Actinoplanes teichomyceticus ATCC 31121: one gene and its partner. The protein of the gene in region 2 interacts with the protein of the main gene of each other region in a pairwise test. Links are inferred from orthologs where the notes say so. Each region holds a gene or a part of one and is shown on either strand. Other genes may lie near its edges.

Region 1 (5,185 bases), 5.5 Mb from region 2 along the record:
CGAGCTTGGCCTTGGCGGCCTCGGCCTTCTCCTTGTTGACGCCCTCGAGGATCGCCTTCGGCGCGCCCTCGACGGTGTCCTTGGCCTCCTTCAGGCCCAGGCCGGTCAGCTCACGCACGACCTTGATGACCTGGATCTTCTTGCCGCCGTCGCTCTCCAGAACGACGTCGAACGAGTCCTTCTCCGCCTCGGCCTCGGGCGCGGCGCCACCGGCGGCCGGGCCGGCCGCGATCGCGACCGGAGCCGCGGCGGTGACCTCGAAGGTGGTCTCGAACTGCTTCACGAACTCGGAGAGCTCGATCAGCGTCATCTCCTTGAACGCGTCGAGCAGCTCTTCGGTGCTGAGCTTCGCCATGTCAGGCAACCTTTCCTAGCAACTGATGTAAAACGTGCGTGGATTCCGCGTGGCGCGCTCAGGCGGCCTCGGCGGAACCTTCCTTCTCGCGCTTCTCCTGCAGGGCCGCCCCGAGGCGAGCGACCTGCGACAGCGGGGCCTGGAACAGCCCGGCCGCCTTGGTGAGGTTGCCCTTCATGGCGCCGGCCAGCTTGGCCAGCAGCACCTCACGGGACTCGAGGTCGGCAAGCTTGTTGACCTCGTCCGCCGTGAGCGCCTTGCCCTCGAAGACACCGCCCTTGATGACGAGAGCGGGGTTGGCCTTGGCGAAGGCACGAAGGCCCTTGGCCGCCTCGACCACGTCACCGCTCACGAAGGCGAGCGCGGTAGGACCGGTGAACAGCGTGTCGAGACCCTCGATACCCGCGTCGCCCGCGGCACGCTTCGCGAGCGTGTTCTTGGCGACGGAGTACTTGGCCTGCTGGCCGAGCGCCCGCCGCAGCTCGGTGAGCTGCTTGACGGTGAGGCCGCGGTATTCGGTCAACACGGTGGCCGTCGAGTCACGGAAGCTCTCCGTCAGCTCGGCGACGGCCGAGGCCTTGTCAGCCCGGACCGGCTTGTCCGCCATGTCCCTCCTCTCTCAGTGCTCGTTGCCACTGGTCGAGAGGGTCCGAACAAGCAAAACGCCCCGGCGCAGGGCACGGGGCGGACTCAGGCACGCGCGGACGCACGCCTCACATCACGAACCGTTCTCCCTGCGCAGGTCGCCCGCTCGTTGCGGGACCTTCGGCCGCGGCGTGCGTCTGACGACGCCCACAGCGGCGACCAGCGGTCTATGGGTGGAACTTCGAGAATCGAGACTACGCGGCCCCACCGCGAAAGCCAAATCGCGGTCGCCCACCCCGCTCATCCCTCGCCTGCTGCCGACCCCGCCGGCCGCCACCCCGGGCCCGCTGTGACGCCCGAGGCCGCTCCGGCTCCCGGCGGTCCGCTTTCCGGTACGACCGGCGAGTCCCGCCCGTAGGCTTCTCCGCCACGCCCCGTGGCTGTCCCGCGCGGCGTGCCGGCGACCCCGGACCCGGCCGCGCGCCGGGACCGCCGGGACCCCCGGCCCCGGACCCCCGGACCCCCCGGACCGCCGGAACCCAGGAGCGCCGGGACCCTGGACCGCCCGGACCGCCGGGATCCCCCGGAGCGCCGGGACCGTGGCCTTGGGGACGGCCGGGAACGTGGGACCGCGGAGGCTCGGTGGCGCCGTCCGGCCCGGCCGGAGAGCGCCGGCCCTCCCGGCCCGGCGAAGCATCGGTGGCACCGGCCCGCCCGGCCGGAGAGCGCCGTCCGGCCCGGCCCGAGCCGGCAGGCGAGGGCGGCCGCGAGCCGGGGTCAGGAACGGGAACGGCGCAGCCGCGCGTAGCCGGCCAGAGCGACCGCGCACCACGCGAGACTCCAGGCGGTCAGCCGCCACAGATCGCCGACCGGCGGGGTGCTCCCGTCGCTCAGCGCCCGGGCGACGGCCATCACCGGCGGCGCCAGCCACGGGACGATCGAGCCGGTCAGCCCGAGCACGATCACCAACAGCGAGCCGGTGACCAGGACCGTGACTCCGGGCAGCACCCGCCGGGTGACCGCCCGGCCGGCCAGCGCGCCGAGCGCCACCGCGGCGAGCAGCGACAACAGGTGCGCCAGCACCCCGAGCAGGACACCGGCCGGCAACGACGACTCCGCCGAACCGGGCAACGGGCCCCGGATGCCGTGCAACAGCCACGGGGCCAGCATCGCGCCGGCGCAGACCACCCCACCCGCGACCAGGGCCGCGAGCAGGCCCGCCGCCCCCTCGCGCACCGGGCCGACCGCGAGCCGGGCGAGCCGGCGCTGCCCGTCCGGCTCGGTGTCCAGCAGCACCTTGGCCAGCCAGGCCAGCACCGGGAACAGGGCCGCCGCCGAGTAGCCGTAGGCGGCCGCGGCCGGCGCGGCTTCCCCGCCGTAGAGCACGGCGAGCACGACCAGCACGGTGATCAGCGGGGCCAGCACCCGGCCGCCGCGCCAGAACCCGGCGAGACGCATCCGCACCAGCGCGGTCACCGGCTCTCCCCCTCAGTCGCGCCCGGAGCGCCGGTGGGCTCCTGGCGTACGTCCGGGGTCGGCGCCTGCCGGACCCGCAGGACACGGTGACCGCTGTCGCGGAGCCGGACCACCGCCTCACCGGCCTCCGCGCGTGGCACCGCGATCTCGACCACCACCTCGTCCGGGCCGGGCCGCGCCGGCTCGCCCGGCTGGTCCGCGGCACCCGCCTGGCCCGCGGCGCCCGGCTCGGCCGCGGCGCCCGGCTCGGCCGCGGCACCCGCCTGGCCCGCGGCGCCCGGCTCGGCCGCGGCGCCCGGCTCGGCCGCGGCGCCCGGCTGCCGCGGGACGGATGGTGCCGGGGCGCCCGGCTGCCGCGGGACGGCCGGCCGGGTGGGCCGGATCTTCAGGGCGCCGGAGGTGACCGACCAGTGGACGGCGGCCGGGAGTCCGGTGATCTCGCCGCGGTGGTCGCTGACCAGGACGGCGCCGCCCGCCGCGGTCACCTCGGCGACGATCTGCGGGACCAGGGTGCGGGCGTGGGCGTCCAGCCCCTCCCACGGCTCGTCGAGAACCAGCAGCCCGGGCGGCGCCAGCAGGGCCTGCGCCAGGCCGACCTTCTGCGCGGTGCCCTTGGAGAGCGCCCCGAGGGGGGTGCCGGCGTGCGCGCCCAAGCCCAGGCGGTCGATCCAGTGGTCCACGGCGGACGCCGGGGCGCGGCGCAGCGCGGCCATGGCGCGCAGGTACCCGGCCGCGGTGAACGGCTGGTCGGCCGGGAAACGCTCGGGCACCCAGCCGACCACCGGTGGCCGGTTCCGGACCGCGCCGCGGACCGGGCGCAGCACGCCCGCGGCCAGTTGCAGCAGCGTGGACTTGCCGGCCCCGTTGGGGCCGAGCACCACCACGGTGTCCCCGGGATCGACCGTCGCCACCGCTTCGCGCAGTGCCCACGGGGCGTGCCGGGCGTACCGGAACCAGACGCCGTCGAAGAGCATGGCCGCTAGCTTGGCACGAGAAAGCCCCCGGGGAGATCCCCCGGGGGCTTCATCGGTTCCTGCCGGCTGTCAGGCGCTGGCGGCCTCGCCGCGCAGGTTCTTCTGCGCGCTCGGGTCGACCGGGATGCCCGGGCCGGTGGTGGTGCTGACGGTGACCTTCTTCAGGTACTTGCCCTTGGCGGCGGACGGCTTGGCCCGCAGCACCTCGTCGAGCACGGCGGCGTAGTTGTCCACCAGCTGCTCCGGCGAGAAGGACGCCTTGCCGATGATCAGGTGCAGGTTCGAGTGCTTGTCCACCCGGAAGGTGATCTTGCCGCCCTTGATCTCGTTGACGGCCTTGGTCACGTCCATGGTGACGGTGCCGGTCTTCGGGTTCGGCATCAGGCCACGCGGGCCGAGGATCCGGGCGATCCGGCCGATCTTCGCCATCTGGTCCGGCGTCGCGATCGCGGCGTCGAACTCCAGCCAGCCACCCTGGATCCGGGCGACGAGCTCGTCAGTGCCGACCTCGTCGGCGCCGGCCGCGAGGGCCTCCTCGGCCTTCGCGCCCTGGGCGAAGACGATGACGCGGGCGGTCTTACCGGTGCCGTGCGGCAGGTTGACCGTGCCGCGGACCATCTGGTCGGCCTTACGCGGGTCGACACCGAGGCGCATCGCGACCTCGACGGTGGCGTCGAACTTGGCCGAGCTGGTCTCCTTGGCGAGAGCGACCGCTTCCCGCGGCTCGTAGAGCTTGCTGCCGTCGATCTTCTCGACCGCCGCGCGGTACACCTTGCTGCGCTGTGCCATTTCTCAGTGCTCCTGTGGTTGATGGCGGAGCCGCGCGGTGGCGGCCCCTCCCACTGACATCGCCGGTGTTCCGGCGATCAGATCTTGGTGACCTGGTTGAAGTTCAGCTCGACCGGCGTCTCCCGGCCGAAGATCGACACCAGGACCTTCAGCTTCTGCTGGTCGGCGTTGATCTCGCTGATCGACGCCGGCAGCGAGGCGAACGCGCCGTCGGTCACCGTGACCGAGTCGCCCACCTCGAAGTCCAGGACCTTGACCTCGGGCTTCGCCTTCTTCTCCTCCGCCTGGACGGCCGGGGCCAGCCACTTCAGCACCTCGTCGAGGGAGAGCGGGGCCGGCCGGTCGACCCGGTCGGTGGCGCCGACGAACCCGGTCACGCCCGGCGTGTTGCGCACGCAGGAGTACGACTCGGGGGTCAGGTCCATCCGGACCAGGATGTAGCCGGGGAAGACCTTGGCCTGCACCTGGTTGCGCTTGCCGTTCTTGACCTCGACCTCTTCGCGGGTCGGCACCTCGACCTGGAAGATGAAGTCCTCCATGTCGAGGCTGGTGATCCGGGTCTCGAGGTTGGTCTTGACCTTGTTCTCGTAACCGGCGTAGGAGTGCACCACGTACCAGTCACCAGGCGCATACCGCAGCTTCTGCCGCAGCTCCTTGACGGGGTCGTAGTCCTCGTCGACCTCGGGCGCCTGGACCGCCACCGGCGTCTCGTCGGCCGTCTCGACCGACTCGTCGGTGTCCGGCGACGACTGCTCGTCAGCAAACTGCGCGGTCTCGTCGTCGTACTCAGGCACGCTCGCTCACTTCCAGATAAGTCACTCGGTACAGGTTCGCCAGGGCTACGACTTGCCGCCGAGCGCCCAGAGGATGCCCTTACCGAACCCGTAGTCCAGCACCGCCACGATCGCCGTCATCACCGTGACGAACGCGATCACGACCGCGGTGTAGGTCAGCAGCTCCTTGCGCGTCGGCCAGATGACCTTGCGGAGCTCGCTGATGACCTCGC
Region 2 (7,854 bases):
AACACCTTGGTGCGGCCGATCACCGGCATGAAGTTCGCGTCGCCACCCCACCGCGGCACCACGTGCTGGTGCAGGTGGGCGGCGATCCCGGCGCCGGCCACCGAGCCCTGGTTCATCCCCAGGTTGAAGCCGTGCGGCCGGCTCACCGCGCGGATCACCCGCATCGCCGTCCGGGTGAAGGCGGCCACCTCGGCGGTCTCCTGTTCGGTCAGGTCGGTGTAGTCCGCGACGTGCCGGTACGGGCACACCATCAGGTGACCCGGGTTGTACGGGTAGAGGTTCAGCACCGCGTAGACCAGCCGGCCCCGCGCCACCACCAGGCTCTCCGGCTCCGGCACGCCCGGGGCCAGGCAGAACGGGCATCCGGACGGCTTCTCGTAGCCACCCTCGGGCGCCTCCTCGCCGGTGATGTAGGTCATCCGGTGCGGAGTCCAGAGCCGTTCCAGGCCGTCCGGCTCACCCGTAGCATCCACCTCCGCATCCTATGCGGTGGTGGTCTCCGCGTCGGAGTCCACGTGCACGTGGTAGCGGCCGGTGCCGCCCCGCTTGGCCACGTACATCGCCGCGTCGGCGTCGCGCAGCACGTCGTCGGCGCCCTGGCCGGGCCGCGACAGCGCGATCCCGATGCTCGCCGGGGTGCGCAGCGCGTGCCCGTCCACCACCATCGGCTCGTTCAGCGCCCGCACCACCCGGTCGGCGATCACCAGTGCCCCGGCCACCTCGGTGAGGTCCTCGGCCAGGATGACGAACTCGTCGCCGCCCAGCCGCGCCACGGTGTCCTCGGTACGCACGCAGGTCCGCAGCCGGTCCGCCACGATCCGCAGCACCTCGTCCCCGGTGTCGTGCCCGTACGTGTCGTTCACCGGCTTGAACCCGTTCAGGTCCAGCAGCAGCACCCCGATCCGCCGGTCGGCGCGCCGGGCCCGGGCCAGCGACGCGGTCAGCCGGTCCCAGAGCAGCGCCCGGTTGCCCAGCCCGGTCAGCATGTCGTGCATCGCCCGCCGGGTCAGCTCGGCGGTCAGCGCCACGCTGTCGAGCGCCAGCGACACCTGGGTGCGCAGCGTCTGCAGCGCCTTGACGACGTCCGCGGGCAGCTCCCGCTCCGCGCCCACCAGCAGGATGCCGAAGAAGCGGGCGCCGTTGAGCAGCGGCAGCAGCATGATCGGCCGCTCGCCGACGGCGTCCAGGCCGGTCACCCCGAGCGTGGCCAGCGTGGTCCCGGAGATCACTTCGCCGTTCGACAGCCGGGTCAGCAGCGGGGCCGGTACCGCCTCGCCGGGCAGCCGGAAGCCGGCCACCGTCTCCGCGCCGTTGCCGGCCGCGTGCAGCACGGTCCAGTTGTCCGGATCCTCCGGGGTGACGCTGACGACCACCGTCCGGGCGCCCGGGCACGGTGCGACCAGGGCGGCCGCCGCGGCCGCCGCCAGCCGCTGCACCTGCGCCGGGTCGTTGGTGGTGAGCAGGCTGGTGCCCAGGTCGTTGAGGATCTGCTCGCGGGCCACCGCCTGGCGCAGCGCGCGCACACTGGCGTCCACCCGGACCAGCAGGCGGTTGTTGTCCCGCAGGCCGATCACCTGGCGTACCACGACCAGCCCGGTGAGCAGGATCGAGCCGCCGACCACCGGCCAGGAGCGCGCCGACAGCCCGCCCAGCAGGGCGCCGATCAGCAGCGCGCAGGCCGCGGCGATCGCCAGGTACGGCACCAGGCTGGACGGCCGCTGCGCCACCGCCTGCTCGGCGACCTCGGCGCCGGCCACCGCGCGCATCTGCGCCGCCCCGGCCGCGATGATCAGCGCGGTGAACAGCGCCCACACCGCCAGCGTCCAGTGCTGGGAGCCCTCGCCGAGCAGCCGCTGGCAGATCGAGACGACCACGCTGCAGCAGGCGGCCAGGCCGGACCACAGCAGCGACCGCCGGCTCACCTCGACCGGGCCGCCCAGCACCAGGCGGGCGATCGCGAACAGCACGACCAGCAACCCGCAGGTCTTGATCAGCACCAACGCCGGGACGAATCCGCCGTGCCCGAGCATCCGCGGGTGGATCAGGAAGTACCAGGCGAAGAGCATCCCGGCGACCTGCACGATGGCCACGTCCATCGCCAGCCGCGCGCTGCTCGCCGACCAGCGCGTGCGGATCGGCACGGTCAGCAGCCCGGCCAGCACCAGCAGCATCGCGGTCAGGTCGCCGAGCGGCACCGCCGGACTCGGCGACGGGTACGCCAGGCTGCCGGTCACCAGCATCCAGGCCAGCGCCCACCCGCCGGTGGCCGCGGTCACGGTCCAGGCCAGCGCGGTCAGCACGGCGTACCGGCGGGCGCCGGTCAGGTGGGTCCGGCGGGCGGCCCGCCAGCACAGCCAGGCCGGGATCGCGGCGAGCACCGGGGCGTAGAGCCGGTAGCCGGTGAGCTGGAAACCCCACCCGCCGACGCCGGTCAGGTGCAGCACGAACCAGAGGGCGGCCACCGCGTAGCCGGCGCGCGGTATCCACGTCCAGCGCCCGCCGCCGTGCGGGCGCGCCGCCCCGCCGGCGGTCAGCCCGCGTCCGGCCGTCCGGAACTGCATGGGTACTCCGCTCCCGCCGCCGCGTCGTGCGGAGGCTCGTCCGCCGTCATGTCGGCCGGCGGGAGCCGGAGTTGAGGCTTCAGGCGGCCGACGGCCCGGTGTTGACCCGGGAGCGGACCACCTCGACCACGTGCGCCACCGCCTCGTCCAGCGAGACGCCGTTGCGCTGCGAGCCGTCCCGGTACCGGAACGACACGGTGCCGCCGTTCACGTCGTCGTCACCGGCGATCGCCATGAACGGGATCTTCTGCTGCTGCGCGGTACGGATCTTCTTCTGCATCCGGTCGGTGGAGTGGTCCACCTCGGCGCGGATGCCCTCCCTGCGCAGCCGGGCGACGAACTCCTCCAGGTACCCGGCGTGGTCGTCCCGGATCGGGATGCCCACCACCTGCACCGGGGCCAGCCAGGCCGGGAACGCGCCCGCGTAGTGCTCGACCAGCACGCCGAAGAACCGCTCGATCGAGCCGAACTTCGCCGAGTGGATCATCACGGGCTCCTGCCGGGACCCGTCCGCCGCCTGGTACTCCAGGCCGAACCGGGACGGCATGTTGAAGTCGTACTGGATGGTGGACATCTGCCAGGTCCGGCCGATCGCGTCCCGGGCCTGGACGCTGATCTTCGGGCCGTAGAACGCCGCGCCGCCCGGGTCGAGGACCAGCTCCAGCCCCGACTCCTGCGCCACCTCGGAGAGGACCCTGGTGGCGGTCTCCCACTGCTCGTCGGTGCCGATGAACTTGTCGCTCTGCGGGTCCCTGGTCGACAACTCCAGGTAGTAGTCGTCCAGGCCGAAGTCGTCGAGCAGCGAGCGGACGAAGTTCAGCAGGTGCTTGATCTCGGCCGGGGCCTGCTCGGCGGTGACGTAGGAGTGCGAGTCGTCCTGGGTCAGGCCGCGCACCCGGGTCAGGCCGTGCACCACGCCGGACTTCTCGTAGCGGTACACCGTGCCGAACTCGAACAGCCGCATCGGCAGCTCGCGGTAGGACCGCCCGCGCGACCTGAAGATCAGGTTGTGCATCGGGCAGTTCATCGCCTTGAGGTAGTAGTTCGCCCCCTCCAGCTCCATCGGGGGGAACATGGTGTCCTTGTAGTAGGGCAGGTGTCCCGACGTGTGGAACAGCCCTTCCTTGGTGATGTGCGGGCTGCCGACGTACTGGAAGCCCTCCTCGATGTGGCGGGCCCGGACGTAGTCCTCCATCTCCCGCTTGATCACCCCACCCTTCGGGTGGAAGACCACGAGACCGGAGCCGATCTCGTCCGGGAAGGAGAACAGGTCCAGTTCGGTGCCCAGCTTGCGGTGGTCGCGGCGCTCGGCCTCGGCCAGCCGGGTCAGGTACGCCTTGAGCTCGTCCCGCGACGGCCACGCCGTCCCGTAGACCCGCTGCAGCTGCGGGTTCTTCTCCGAACCGCGCCAGTAGGCGGCGGCCGAGCGCATCAGCTTGAACGCCGGGATGAGCCGGGTCGACGGCAGGTGCGGACCGCGGCACAGGTCGCCCCAGACCCGCTCGCCGTCGGCGTTCAGGTTGTCGTAGTGGGTCAGCTCGCCGGCGCCGACCGCGGCGGCCTCCTCGTCCACGTCCCCCTTGATGTCGACGAGCTCCAGCTTGTACGGCTCGTTCGCCAGCTCCGCCTTGGCCTCGTCGAGCGAGGCGTACTCCCGGCGGCGGAAGGTCTGCCCGGCCTTGACGATCTCCTGCATCCGCTTCTCGAGCTTCGTCAGGTCCTCCGGCTGGAACGGCTTCTCGACGTCGAAGTCGTAGTAGAAACCGTCCCGGATCGGCGGGCCGATGCCCAGCTTGGCCTCCGGGAAGACGTCCTGCACGGCCTGGGCCAGCACGTGCGCGGTGGAGTGGCGCAGCACGTTCAGCCCGTCCGGGGAGTCGATCGTGACCGGGGTGACCTCGGTGTCGGCGGCCGGAGCCCAGTGCAGGTCACGCAGCCGGCCGTCGGCCTCGCGGACCACGACGACCGCCTTCGGCCCGTGCGCCGGGAGCCCGGCGGCGGCCACCGCGTCGGCCGCCGTAGTCCCGGCCGGGACGACTAGTGGGTCGGCCACGGCGGGTGTACGGGGTGCAGACACGGTGATCTCCATTCAGAAGGTGACGGCCCGGCTCCTCCGGGCCGTCACCGATGCTATCCGCCGGGTTCGGGGCGGTTTCGCGCGGCGCGCGACCTCGCCTCGCGGTCCCGGTCCGGCTCAGTGTCCCCGGCCGCCTCCGGCGTCCTCGGGACCGACCGCGGCGGTCAGCCAGGAGGGCAGCGGCTCACGGTGCGTGAGCCAGTCACCGGGGATCCCGCCGATTCCGGTGTACGCCGCCACGACGCCCCCGGTGATCGCCGCCGTGGTGTCCACGTCCCCGCCGGCCACCACGCACGCCGCCACCGCCGCCGGATAGTCGTCCAGGTGCCGGTCGGCGGCCCAGAGCGCGAACGGCACGGTGTCCTGGGCGGTCGCCCGGCTCCCGTTGCCCAGCCGGTGCGCCGCCTCGGCCGCGCCGGTCAGCCGGCCCAGACCGGCCGCCTCGCCCAGGGCGTCGCGGACCACGCTCGGCGCGGTGTGCGCCGCGGCCGCGCGCAGCAGCTGCCCCGGGCCCGGCCGGTGCCCGTCCAGGCGGGCGGCGGTCGCGACCGCCGCGGCCACGGTCACCGCGACCGCGCCGGCGATGCCCTCCGGGTGCGCGTGGGTCACCTCCGCGGCCCGCGCCGCCTGGACCGCCGCGCGGGCGAGCGAATCGGCGTGCCAGGCGCCCAGCGGCGCGGCCCGCATGGCCGCCCCGTTGCCGCACGAGCCCTGCCCGTCGAAGGATGCGGCGGCGGCGATCGGCCACGGCAGCCCGGCCCGGATCTCGCGGAGCATCACCACCGCGCCCCGGCCGTACCCCCGGGCGGGGTCGAAGCGGCGGCCGAGCGTCTCGGCGAACGCGTCCCGGTCGAAGTCGCCGTCGCGCAGCGTGGCGACCAGGCAGCAGGCCTGCTCGGTGTCGTCGGTCCACGGCCAGGGCGGGTCCGGCACCCGGGCGTCCAGCAGGTCGGACGGGCGGTTGCCGGGCACCAGGTAGCGGGCTCCGAGCGCGTCACCGACGCTGAGGCCGGCCAGGCTCTCCAGCGCCAACGCGAGCCGCGTACGGGGAAAGAGGGTGAAGGACATCGGTGCTTCGGATCGTATTCCATCACTGATTGTCATCAAAGCATCTCGCTCCATCACCCTTTAGGTTCTGCCCGCCGGGGCCGGTACGGTCTTCGCATGGCCACGGTGTTGCTCGTCGAGGACGACCATGTCGTGCGTGGCGCCATGCTCCGTTCGCTCGCCGACCGGGGGCACGCCGTGCACGCCGTCGGCACCGCGCTGGAGGCGCTGCGGCGGGTCGCCGCGGAGACTCCCGACCTGGTCGTGCTCGATCTCGGACTGCCCGACCTGGACGGCTCGGACGCGCTGCGGATGCTGCGCGGCATCACCGACGTGCCGATCATCATCGCCACCGCCCGGGACGACGAGCAGACCGTCGTGCGCCTGCTGCGCGCCGGCGCCGACGACTACATGGTCAAGCCGTTCACCGGCGCCCACCTGGACGCCCGGATCGCCACCGTGCTGCGCCGGGTGGGCCGGGCCAGCCGGGCCGCCCAGCCGGCCGTGCACGAGGTGGGCGAGCTGCGGGTGGACGTGGGCGAGCGCAGCGCCACCCTGGGCGACCAGCCGCTGGCGCTGACCCGCAAGGAGTTCGACCTGCTGGCGTACCTCGCCGCCCGTCCGGGCCGAGTGGTTTCCCGTCGTGAGCTGTTGGAGGAGGTATGGCGACAGCCGTCGGTCGGCGAGGACCAGACCATCGACGTGCATTTGTACTGGCTGCGCCGGAAACTGGGCGAGTCCGCGGCGAAGCCCCGCTTCCTGCGCACCGTGCGGGGGGTCGGCTTCCGGTTGGTGGCACCGGACTGAGGTTGCGGCTGGCGTACACCACCGCCGCCACCACCGCTGCCGCCGCGCTGCCCTTCCTGCTCCTGCTGGGCTGGGGGCTGCGCTCGGACCACCGGGACCGGGCCCTGGCCGACGCCGCGCGCCGGACCGCCACGGTGACCGGCGCGCTGGTGGCCGGCGCCGGACAGAGGGGCGTGGCCGCGGCGGTCGCCTCGGCCGGTGGCCCGGTGGTGCACACCGCCGGTCTGGCGCCCGGTGACGGCGCCCGGGTCAGCCCCGCGCAGATCGACCTGGCCGCCACGAAGGCCGAGGCGAGCATCGTGGACGTGCCCGGCGGCGTGGTCCGGCTGCAGCCGGTCGGCGCGTCCGGCCGGACGTACGTGATCGAGGCGTTCGTGCCGGACGCCGCGCTCGGCGCGGACACCGCCCGGGACTGGTGGCTGCTGATCGGCGCGGCCATCGTGCTCGTCGGCGGCTCGGTGATCGTGGTGGACCGGCTCGCCCGGCACACCGTGGACTCGGCCAACAATCTGGTCGCGGCGGCCCTCGCGGTCGGTGACGGCGACCTGGACGTGCGCATCCAGCCGTCCGGGCCGCGCGAGCTGGCCGAGGCCGGGTACGCCTTCAACCGGATGGCGGACCGCCTGGTCACCTCCCGCACCGACGAGCGGGAGCTGGTCGCCGACCTGTCGCACCGGCTGCGTACCCCGCTGACCGCGCTGCGCCTGGACGCCGAGGCGCTCGACCCGGACGACACCCAGATCATCGACCTGACCGCGGACGAGGTGGACCGCCGGCGCGGCATCCGGCGTATCCGGCAGGCCATCGCCACCCTCGAGGACGAGGTCAACCAGCTGATCAACACCACCCGGCAGGCGGTGGCCGCGCAGGTGGCGGCCGCCCCGGAGGAGGGCCTGTGCGACGCCAGCGAGGTGGTCCGGGAACGCATGCGGTTCTGGTCGGCGCTGGCCGGCGACCAGAACCGGCGGTACCGCGTGGTCGGCGCGCACCTGCGCGTCCCGGTGCCGGTGGCCCGCGCGGAGCTGGCCGCCGCGCTGGACGCGGTGCTCGGCAACGTCTTCCGGTACACCCCGCAGGGCACCGCGTTCGAGGTGGCGCTCTCCCGGCGCGACGGCTGGGTGGCGCTGCGGGTCGACGACGCCGGGCCGGGCATCGGCGACCCGGAGAAGGCGCTGCGCCGCGGGCAGAGCCAGCAGGGCTCGACCGGGCTGGGCCTGGACATCGCCCGCCGGATGACGCAGTCCACCGGCGGATCGGTCAGCCTGGACAAGGCCGCGATGGGCGGGGCCAGCGTGGTGATGCTGATCGCCGACGCCGAGGCGACGCCGAAGACGCCCAGCCGGTTCGGCCTGGTCGGCCGCG

Evidence for each region.
Region 1: the proteins of thrS (region 2) and rplA interact in binary tests that used the Escherichia coli proteins (3 or more experiments, as listed by UniProt). The link is inferred for Actinoplanes teichomyceticus ATCC 31121 from one-to-one orthologs.

What each region holds. Positions count from the first base shown.
Region 1 is NZ_CP023865.1:626,402-631,586, reverse strand. Bases 2,320-5,185 are described here. They hold rplA (50S ribosomal protein L1), read right to left. Parts: upstream 4,180-5,185; coding sequence 3,460-4,179; downstream 2,320-3,459. Other genes in these bases: secE (preprotein translocase subunit SecE), read right to left, coding at 5,019-5,185; nusG (transcription termination/antitermination protein NusG), read right to left, coding at 4,257-4,973; ACTEI_RS38865 (ATP-binding cassette domain-containing protein), read right to left, coding at 2,413-3,390; ACTEI_RS02910 (hypothetical protein), read right to left, coding at 2,320-2,416. Outside these bases: rplL (50S ribosomal protein L7/L12), read right to left, coding at 1-355; rplJ (50S ribosomal protein L10), read right to left, coding at 414-962; more of ACTEI_RS02910, read right to left, coding at 1,718-2,319. UniProt on the Escherichia coli protein: One of the primary rRNA binding proteins, it binds very close to the 3'-end of the 23S rRNA. Forms part of the L1 stalk. It is often not seen in high-resolution crystal structures, but can be seen in cryo_EM and 3D reconstruction models.
Region 2 is NZ_CP023865.1:6,168,486-6,176,339, forward strand. The notes cover bases 2,140-5,125. They hold thrS (threonine--tRNA ligase), read right to left. Parts: upstream 4,639-5,125; coding sequence 2,641-4,638; downstream 2,140-2,640. Other genes in these bases: ACTEI_RS27040 (GGDEF domain-containing protein), read right to left, coding at 2,140-2,561; ACTEI_RS27050 (ADP-ribosylglycohydrolase family protein), read right to left, coding at 4,756-5,125. Also shown: ACTEI_RS27035 (HIT family protein), read right to left, coding at 1-419; more of ACTEI_RS27040, read right to left, coding at 483-2,139; more of ACTEI_RS27050, read right to left, coding at 5,126-5,706; ACTEI_RS27055 (response regulator transcription factor), read left to right, coding at 5,803-6,492; ACTEI_RS27060 (HAMP domain-containing sensor histidine kinase), read left to right, coding at 6,495-7,854. UniProt on the Escherichia coli protein: Catalyzes the attachment of threonine to tRNA(Thr) in a two-step reaction: L-threonine is first activated by ATP to form Thr-AMP and then transferred to the acceptor end of tRNA(Thr). The rate-limiting step is amino acid activation in the presence of tRNA.